3 regions of the Neorhizobium descurainiae genome follow, and region 1 is predicted to be linked to each of the others. Evidence: riboswitches for the same ligand, from Rfam matches in the RefSeq annotation. Region 1 holds a riboswitch; each other region holds the start of a gene.
What was found. Region 1 has a riboswitch for thiamine pyrophosphate ahead of ACMGE0_RS00985 (ABC transporter permease). Riboswitches for the same ligand answer to the same signal wherever they lie in the genome.
Positions count from the first base shown of each region.

Region 2: linked by a shared signal. The riboswitch ahead of thiM (hydroxyethylthiazole kinase) and the one ahead of ACMGE0_RS00985 (ABC transporter permease) in region 1 are both predicted to bind thiamine pyrophosphate.
Region 3: linked by a shared signal. The riboswitch ahead of thiB (thiamine ABC transporter substrate binding subunit) and the one ahead of ACMGE0_RS00985 (ABC transporter permease) in region 1 are both predicted to bind thiamine pyrophosphate.

Region 1 is NZ_JBLFFK010000001.1:207,774-211,017, reverse strand. It holds gene ACMGE0_RS00995 (lactonase family protein) at 1-178, opposite strand, end outside; gene ACMGE0_RS00990 (ABC transporter substrate-binding protein) at 360-1,304, opposite strand; gene ACMGE0_RS00985 (ABC transporter permease) at 1,301-2,083, opposite strand; TPP riboswitch at 2,216-2,318, opposite strand; gene ACMGE0_RS00980 (IucA/IucC family protein) at 2,776-3,244, shown strand, end outside.
Region 2 is NZ_JBLFFK010000009.1:82,347-85,590, forward strand. It holds gene ACMGE0_RS17115 (heavy metal translocating P-type ATPase) at 1-1,826, opposite strand, end outside; TPP riboswitch at 1,937-2,033, shown strand; gene thiM (hydroxyethylthiazole kinase) at 2,075-2,878, shown strand; gene thiE (thiamine phosphate synthase) at 2,875-3,244, shown strand, end outside.
Region 3 is NZ_JBLFFK010000004.1:248,960-252,203, forward strand. It holds gene ACMGE0_RS10225 (ABC-F family ATP-binding cassette domain-containing protein) at 1-952, shown strand, start outside; gene ACMGE0_RS10230 (response regulator) at 1,111-1,563, shown strand; TPP riboswitch at 1,650-1,752, shown strand; gene thiB (thiamine ABC transporter substrate binding subunit) at 1,776-2,801, shown strand; gene thiP (thiamine/thiamine pyrophosphate ABC transporter permease ThiP) at 2,812-3,244, shown strand, end outside.

The sequences.
Region 1 (3,244 bases):
CCGCCGAGCGAGGGGTGAGTTGTCCCGTCCCGTAAGTGCTGCCGAAAAACTCCCCGTCGGAGATGGCGGCGATAGTGCCGGCGGAAATGCCGCCGACGAAATCTGGAAGCGAAGCAGCCCCGGCCTGCGGCATGGCAGCGGTTAGCAGCATTGCGGAAAGGGTAAATGTCTTGGTCATCTTCATCTTGCGGCCCGTGTTCGACGTTTGCACGAGCGCAAGGATGTCGGCGATGCTGATTGGCGTCCAATCGGAAGTTCAGCCTCTGTGATAGGCAATCCAGAACAATAAAGAATGCATGTCTGCTGCCGGTATGCGAGGCGAACCGCGCCGCCTCGCACATTGTCATTCGCCATTCCGCTCAATGGATTTCGATGGCGATCTCCTCCGGGGACGGCGCGGTCTTGATCAGCCCCATCTCCTGCATGAACGCGCCGAAGCGGGCGTAGCGCGCTCGATCGAGGGCGGCCGGGCGCTTGGCGAAGCGTGGCAGCGTATCGAAGAAGGCCGTGCGGTTCAGTTCGTCGTCGAGGTTGGGATAGGCCTTGATGAAAAGCTGCCACGCCTCCTGCGGATGGTTGGTGATGAAGATCGAAGCCTGTTCCACGGTCGCCAGGAACCGCGGCAACCTGCTGTCTTCCGCAAGGTCGCGGCGGGTGACGAAGATCAGCTCGTCATAGGCCGGAACGCCGTGCTCTTCCGGGAAGAAGGCGCGCCCCTGATGGCCTTCCAGCTTCATCTGCGTCAGCTCGAAATTGCGGAATCCGCCAAGCGTCGCATCCACCTTGCCGCCGATCAGCGAGGGAGAGAGCGAGAAATTGACGTTGATCAGTTCCACGTCGTCGTTGCTCAGACCTTCGGAGGCCAGCATCCGCTTCAGCATGGCGTCCTCGAAGCCGGTGACCGAGAAACCGACCTTCTTGCCCTTCAAGTCCTTGAGGCTCCTGATCGGTCCGTCCGCCAGCACGGTCACGGTGTTGAGCGGCGTCTCGACGAGCGTGCCGAAGCGGACGAGCGGCAGGCCTGCTTCGTGATCGAGATAGAGATTGGGCTGGTAATGGACGCCGATATCCGCCTGGCCGGCGGAGACGAGGCGCGGCACGGCGGAGGGATCGGAAGGCGGCACGAGTTCGACGTCGAGCCCGGCTGCGGCAAACAGCCCCTGCTCCCGGGCGATCACCATCGGCGCATGGTCCGGATTGACGAACCATTCCAGAAGCACGGTGAGCTTGTCGGTCGCCTGCGACGGAACGGGCGCAAGCGCGCCCGCGAGCGCGATGAAGGAGGCGAAAAGGATGCGGATCATGATGGGGAGTTACTCCTTGATGTGAACGGGGACACGGGATCGGCTTCGCTGGCCCATGGGGCGAGGTTCGCCGTCAGCCGGTCGACGAGAAGCCTGAGAACGAGTGTGAGGCCGGCAAGCACCGTCATTGCCGCGAATACGGTATCGGTCTGCATGCGGGCATTGGCCTGGACCATCACGAAGCCGAGGCCGCCGGAGGCCCCGACCCACTCGCCGACGACGGCGCCGAGCGGCGCCAGCGGCGCGGCGACCCGGAGGCCGGATACGAGATGGGGGATCGCCAGCGGCACGCGCACCCGCACCAGCGTCTGCCAGTGCGTCGCGCCCTCCAGCGAGACGGCGTCGAGGATTTCCCGGTCGGTGCGGCGCAGGCCGTCCGCAAACGCGGAGGCGACGGGAAAGAAGATGATGATGGTCGTCATCGCCACCTTCGAGGCGAGGCCGAAGCCGAGCCAGAGAACGAGGATCGGCGCCAGCACGAAGACGGGAAATGCCTGGACGACGAGGACCATCGGCCAGACGAGACGGCCCAGCCGCGGCAGCGCCGCCACGCCGAAGGCGATGGCGATGCCGAGCACGGAGCCGATCGCGAGCCCCAGCGCGATCTCCGTCAGCGTGACGGCGCTGTTTTCCAGCAGGAAGCCCGGCTGGCGCAGGAGTGCGGAGACCACCGCAACCGGCGACGGCAGGATGTAACGGGGCGGAGAGAAGACCGAGACGCCGGCCTGCCAGAGGGCAAGGAGCACGGCAAGCCCGACGGCCGCATGGGAGGCGCGCATGGGTTTGTCAGGCGCGGCTGCTGGCGGCCGGCGAATGTCCGACGGGGGAAAGATGCATATGTGTCATCGGTCGATCTCCAGATGTGCCAATCACGGAGATCCAGGTGAAGCGGAGAAGAGAAAGTGCCGTCTGGTGACGTCTGTTTCCGTTCCTACGCCGGCATGACCCGGATCAGGTTCAAGGGTCCGGCTCACCGCCATCTCAGCATCGTAGGATGCCCCCCTCGGAATTCCCCGAAACTGTCGGTTTTCCGAGAACCTGTCAATGGGTACGAGCCGGAAGGGCCGCCCGGCCATTCACCCGCGCGCCAAAAGGAGAGATTGCCCGGCGGATATGCGCCTTCTCCGAGGCCGGATGGAAAATTTCGGCAAAATTCGAATGTGATGAAAAAAGATCGCGAGCTCGTCGTCTTTGGCTTCGGAGCGCATCCAGGACGACATAGACGGGTTAAGACGAGTTCGCTTCCATGAGACATCAACTCCATTTGCCGCCGCGCGAGGCAATGTTCGTGCCTTTCGCCGATCGAAAATCCTTCTCACCGAAACCGGTCACCTAGAGCCCAACCCGATCAGCGGCACAGACGTGCCGGTACCGATGGTGAGCGGGAAGGTTACGACCGCTCTCCGTCATCGAAGCCGAAACAGACGAGCAATTGCGCGATCCTTTGTATCGCGTGCCGGGGATGGAGATCATGCAATCGTCCAGGCAAGCCGCCGAAGCTGCCACGTTCCAGAGTTTTGCAAACTGCTACCTGCGGGAGGTCAATCCCGGCACGCCGGTCGTGCATCGAATTCCTGCCGGATCGGTCGAATGCATCGAATGGTCCCTGCCGCGGCAGCAGACGCTGCTGCGGGTGGAAATCCTCTCCTCCTCCCTTTGCGGGCCGCAGCATTTCGGCAGGCTGTGGCTGCGGGCGGTCTCCGATGCCGCCTGGCGGCAGGCCGAGCCGATGTCGGCCCTCCACCTCCTCATCCATGAGGCCTACCGGCAGATGGAAGACGGCCGGACCGATGCCCTGCGCACGTTCGAGCTCGAGCTTCTGATGCGCGTTCTCGACAGCTACCAGCAGATGGCGCTCTATATCGAGAAAGCCTCTCCCATCCCGCAGGACGAAGGACATTTCATCGAGGCGGAGCAGTCGCTCGTCTTCGGCCATTGGC
Region 2 (3,244 bases), on a different contig from region 1:
GCGCGTACCTCGATGCCGAGTTGCTTTCCGATCGCCGTAGCCGTGCGGGCGTTGTCGCCGGTCAGCATCACGGTCTTCACGCCCGCATCGGCCAATGCCTTGAGACCCGCCTTGGCGTCGGCTCGCGGTTCGTCGCGCATGGCGATAGCCCCGGCAAGTGCGCCGCCGACAATCAGAATAGAGACCGTCTTGCCCTCGTCGTTGAGGCCGGTGATCCGCCGCGAGTGCGCCATCGGCAGGGAGACCCGCTCGGCCGCAGCCTTTGGCGAGCCGAGAAACACGTCCATGCCCTCGATGGTCGCTGTGACACCTTTGCCACCCAGCGCCTTCGCATCTGTCGCCGCTGGGATATCCACCTCTTCATCTGCAGCCTTTGCAAGGATCGCTTGCGCCAATGGGTGGCTGGAGCCGGTCTCAAGTGCTGCGGCATAGCGCAGCACGTCTTCGGCATTGCGACTGAAAGCGAGGATATCCGTCACCTGCGGCTTGCCGGAGGTCAGCGTGCCTGTCTTATCGAATGCCACGACCGTCAACCTGCCGAGGGTTTCCAGCACAGCGCCTCCCTTCATCAAAAGGCCACGCCGGGCGCCCGACGAAAGGGAGGCGGCGATCGCCGCAGGCGTCGAGATGACCAGCGCGCAGGGGCAGCCGATCAAGAGGATCGCGAGACCCTTGTAGATCCATTCGTTCCAATTCGCGCCGGCGATGAGGGGCGGCAGGATGGCGACAAGCGACGCGACGACCACGACGCCCGGCGTGTAATAGCGTGAGAAACGGTCGATGAAGCGTTCAGTCGGCGCCTTCTTCTCCTGCGCCTCCTCGACAAGCCGCACGACGCGGGCGATCGTGTTGTCTTCGGCGGCGGCCGTGACCCGCACGCGAAGCGCCGCATCGCCGTTGATCGTGCCGGCAAACACCGTGTCCTCCACCCCCTTGACAACAGGCGTGCTTTCGCCCGTTACCGGCGCTTCGTCCACCGTGCTTTCGCCGGCGACGATGACGCCGTCGGCTGAAATCCGGTCGCCGGGCCTGACAAGGATGATCGAGCCGACGCGAAGACTTGCAGCCGGCACCTCGTCGGTCCGGCCGTTCACTTCCAGGAGCGCGTTCTTCGGCACCAGCGCCGTCAGGCCCCGGATGCTCTGACGCGCCCGCCCGGCCGCCACACCTTCCAACAGCTCGCCGACAAGGAAGAGGAAGACGACGGCCGCAGCCTCCTCCGACGCGTTGATGATCACCGCTCCGACCGCGGCGATCGTCATCAGCATCTCGATCGAGAACGGCGTCCCGGCGAGCGCTGCCATGATCGCCCGGCGGGCAATCGGAATGAGGCCGATCAGCATCGCAGCCGTGAAGATATAGGTATCATAAGCCGGGATCAGATGGCCGATCCCATAGGCAACAGCCAGCGCCAAACCGACGAGAATAGTCAGACGCCCCTTGGCGTTCTTCCACCACGGCCCTTCCATCGGCCCGTGATCGTGGCCGTGCAGGCCTTCTCCTTTTTCGGGGTGGGCGGAATGATCATCCCCATGATCGTGCCCGCCGTCGTGGTCATGAGGATGACGGTCGTGCATGTGGCCGGCGTCGCCCGCAGGCGCCTTCTTCCCCAGCGCCCTCAGCGAATATCCCAGCCCAACAACTTTCTTCTCGATCGCACCGAGATCGCTGGTGCCGTCATGGCTGACCGTCATCGTGCTGGACGCTACAGACACCGAGACGTCCTCGACGCCCGGCATGCGGCGCACTGCCGTATCGATCTTCGTCGCGCAGCTCGCGCAATCCATGCCGCCAACCTTGTACCGAGCCTGATTTGTCGCTGTCATCGTCTCTTCCTTCCGGGTCGAGACATTTCCCTACAACCTCTAGCCGCTCTAGCTTCAAGAGCTTTTTTCAAAAATTTGCTGGCGGCAGCGATGACCTTTGCTGTAAGCCTAGTCTCAGACAGGGGCGTCCGACGAAAGCCGGGCTGAGAAGCACCCTTTGAACCTGAACCAGATCATGCTGGCGGAGGGAGTCGTCCGGGCCTTCGAACAGATACGCCCCTGCGTCTGCCCCGCCGAACGAGGCGAAAATGCAGACGATAGAGACTTCCGGCCAATTGCTGACGGCGATGCGTGCGAAAAACCCGCTCGTGCAGAACATCACCAATTTCGTGGCGATGAACATCGCGGCGAACGTGATGCTGGCGGCCGGCGCCTCCCCCGCCATGGTGCATACGAGGGAGGAAGCCGGAGAATTTACCCGCATCGCCGCGGCACTCACCATCAATATCGGCACGCTCTCGCCGGATTTTCTGGCCGGCATGAAGGAGGCCGCGAAGGCCGCGACCGAGGCCCGCAGGCCCTGGGTGCTCGATCCGGTCGCGCATTTCGCCACCGGTTATCGGCGCGCCGCCGCCGCCGAGCTCCTCGAATTGAGGCCTACCATCATCCGCGGCAACGCCTCCGAAATCATCGCGCTCGCCGGCAGCCGGTCGAGCGGCCATGGCGTGGACAGCGGCGACCCGACCTATGCGGCGGAAGGTGCGGCGGTCGCCCTTGCTCAGCAGAACGGCACGATCGTCGCCGTCACCGGCGAAGTGGATTTCGTCACCGATGGCCACCGTTCGGCGCGCATCATGGGCGGTTCGGCCCTGATGCCGCGCGTCACCGCGCTCGGCTGCTCGCTGACCTGCCTCACGGGCGCCTTCGCCGCGACTGCCCCGGACAGACCCTTCGAGGCGACGGTCGCGGCGCTCGCGATGTTCGCTGTCGCTGGCGAGGAAGCCGCCCTAGCGGCCGCCGGCCCCGGCTCCTTCTCCCCTCTCTTCCTCGACCATCTCGCGGCGCTGACCGGCGAGACGCTCGACGCCAAGGCAAGGATCACCGCTGCATGAAGACCTTCGACCTTTCCGTCTATCTCGTCCTCGATCCCGATCTCTGCAGTGGGATCGGCATGGTGGAAACCGCCAGGCTCGCCGTCGAAGGCGGCGCCACGATCGTGCAGCTCCGCGACAAGCATGCCGACATAGCGCAGATGATCGAGACAGGCCGCGCCTTGAAGGCGGCGCTCCGCGGCACCGGCGTGCCGCTGATCGTCAACGACGATGTGGACGCTGCAATCGCCATCGAGGCCGACGGCGTGCATGTCGGCCAGAGCGACATGGTCGCGGTGATGGCACGACAACGCATCGGCCGCGACATGATCCTCGGCCTCTCCGTCGAAACGGAAGAGCTGGCGCGGCGGGTGGACCCGTCGGTGA
Region 3 (3,244 bases), on a different contig from region 1:
GGCCTACGATCGCCCGATCGTCGCTCCCCTCTCGATCCGCGTCCACCGCGGCGACCGGATCGGCCTCGTCGGCCCGAACGGCGCCGGCAAGACGACGCTTCTGAAGATGCTGACGGGTCAGCTCGCGCCGGACAGCGGCACGGTGAAGCTCGGCACCAATCTGGAGATCGCGACACTCGATCAGAAGCGGGAGGACCTGAACCCGGAAGACACGCTCTCCCATTATCTCACGGACGGCCGAGGCGAGACGCTGCTTGTCAACGGCGAGCAGCGGCATGTGGCAGGCTACATGAAGGATTTCCTGTTCCAGCCGGAGCAGATCCGCACCCCGATCAGGAATCTGTCGGGCGGCGAGCGCGCCCGGCTGATGCTCGCCCGCATCATGGCCAGACCCTCGAACCTGCTGATCCTCGACGAACCGACGAACGACCTCGACATCGAGACGCTCGACCTCTTGCAGGAGATCGTCGCGGCCTACAACGGAACCGTCATCCTCGTCAGCCACGACCGCGATTTTCTCGACCGTACCGTGACCTCCACGATCGCGCCTGTCAATCCGGAGGCGCCCGACGGCCACTGGATCGAATATGCCGGCGGCTACACGGACATGCTCGCCCAGCGGAAAGGCGCGCAGGAGGAAAGACGCAGGGCAGAGAAAGCCGAAAAGCCGAAGACAGAGGCCGCAGCTCCTGCTGCAGAAGCGGCGAAGACCAAAGGAAAACTCTCCTACAAGCAGAAATTCGCGCTCGAAACCCTGCCGAAGGAAATGGCCAAGGCTGAAGCGGAAATCGCCGCGCGCGAGAAGAAGATGGCGGATCCCCACCTCTTCTCCAAGGACCCCGCCGCCTTCAACAAGCTCGCGGCGGAAATGGAGAAACTGCGGGAAAGCCTGACGAAGATGGAAGAGGAATGGCTCGAGCTTGAAATGCTGCGCGAAGAGCTGGAAGGCTGAGTTAACGGATTGTTATCTATAACAACCGTTTAGAGCACGAGATCTGTCGCAAAACGGAACATTCCCGCGCACTCCCCGTTCGACCCGCATTCGTGGGCCGAACGCCGGCTGGTGTCATCGGCCCGAATTGGGAACCGGAAACCGTATGGGGACATCCAATGCTGACAAAAGTACCGCGTCGTCGGCTGCCCAGGGAAGCAATGAATCAACAGGTCCTGATCGTCGAGGACGAGTTTCTGATCGCCCTCGATATCGCCGAAACCGTTGAGCACATGGGGTTGAAGGTGGCGGGTTTTGCCAATGCCCGCAAGCACGCTTTGGAATTGGCGTCACGCGCGGACATCGCCATCATCGACGTCAATCTTGCAGACGGCAGAACCGGACCGGCTATCGGCCGGCAACTCGCCGAGCAATATGGCGTAACCGTGATCTTCATGACCGGAAATCCCGAAGACATCGAAGACGGCGAGAAGGGCTTTCTCGGCGTTCTGACAAAGCCGGTTCCGCCCAAGGTGCTCGAACAATCGATAGACTATGCGATCGCGGACCGTTTGGGCGCCATGGCTATCGTCCCACGCGAGCTCAAGGTCTTCCGGCGGAACTCGGGTTGAGCGATGTCGCCCCCTGTGGGACATGAGCGCCGCCTGACCGCGACGCGCAACCCCTTGCCAGTCAATCGCGCCGCCGCTACATCTGATCTGCTCTAACGGGGTGCCGCGCCAAACGCGGCTGAGAGGCTTTGCCAACCCGCGGAACCTGATCCGGTTAACACCGGCGGAGGGATTAGACGGCTCATGATCAGCGCCTATTCCTCTTATCGTAAATAAAGGAGGCGCTGATGCGCAGGATCGTTCTTTCGATATTCGCGGCCGCAGCCGGCTTTTTTCCCTCCGTATCCGTTCACGCTCAGGAAAAGACGCTGACCGTCTATACCTATGAGAGCTTCGTTTCCGACTGGGGTCCGGGTCCCAGGGTCAAGGAAGCTTTCGAAAAGACCTGTGCCTGCAAGCTCAATTTCGTCGGCGTCGCCGACGGTGTGGCACTTCTCACGCGCCTCAAGCTGGAAGGCCAAAGCACGGATGCCGACATCGCGCTCGGCCTCGACACCAACCTGATCTCGGAAGCGAAAGCGACCGGTCTTTTCGAACCGCACGGGCTCGACACCTCCGCGGTCAAAGTTCCGGGCAACTATAGCGACGACACCTTCATCCCGTACGACTACGGGCATTTCGCCGTGGTTTACGATACCGAGGTCATGAAGAACCCGCCGAAGAGCCTGAAGGAGCTCGTGGAAGGCGATCCTGCGCAGAAGATCGCCATCGAAGATCCGCGCACCTCGACCCCGGGCCTCGGCCTGCTGCTCTGGATGAAGTCCGTCTATGGCGACCAGGCACCGGAAGCCTGGGCGAAACTCAGGAACCGCGTGCTGACGGTGACGCCCGGCTGGTCGGAAGCCTATGGCCTCTTCACCAAGGGCGAAGTGCCGATGGTCTTCTCCTATACGACCTCTCCCGCCTACCATATGGTCGAGGAAAAGACCGACCGTTATCAGGCAGCATCCTTCTCGGAAGGCCACTACATCCAGATCGAGGTGGGCGGCATGCTCAAGCAGTCCGCCGACAAGGATCTCGCAAGGCAGTTCCTGAAGTTCATGATCTCCCCCGAATTCCAGGATGTTATTCCGACCACCAACTGGATGATGCCTGCCGCCGAAACATCCGAACCGCTACCGGCGGCTTTCGGCAAACTGGTGCAGCCCAAGAAGACCTTCCTGATGGGTTCGGATGAAGTGGCCAGGAACCGGCAGGCCTGGATCGACGAATGGCTCACCGCCATGAGCATGAACTAAGGTCTCGATTTTGCTGACGCACGCCGAGCGGAAACGGGGAATTGCCTGGGGCCTGATGAGCCTCTTCGGCATCACCCTTTTCGTCGGCGCGCCGATCATAGCCCTGCTTTCCTGGGACATGGAGACTGCCCAGACGCGGCTCTTCACAGCCTATACCTGGCGCATCCTGCGCTTCACCCTGTGGCAGGCTGCGCTTTCGACAGCATTGTCGGTCGCTTTCGCAATTCCCGTGGCCCTGGCGCTTGCCCGCCGTCCGCGCTTTCCGGGACGGCTGTGGATCATCCGGCTGATGGCATTGCCGATGGGCCTGCCTGTGCTGATCGGCGCGCTGGGACTGATCGGCATCTGGGGCCGGCAAGGCATCGTCAACAGCCTGCTGTTGAAGCTCGGCCTCGACCAGCCGGTCAGCATCTACGGCCTCTCGGGCATCCTGCTCGCCCATG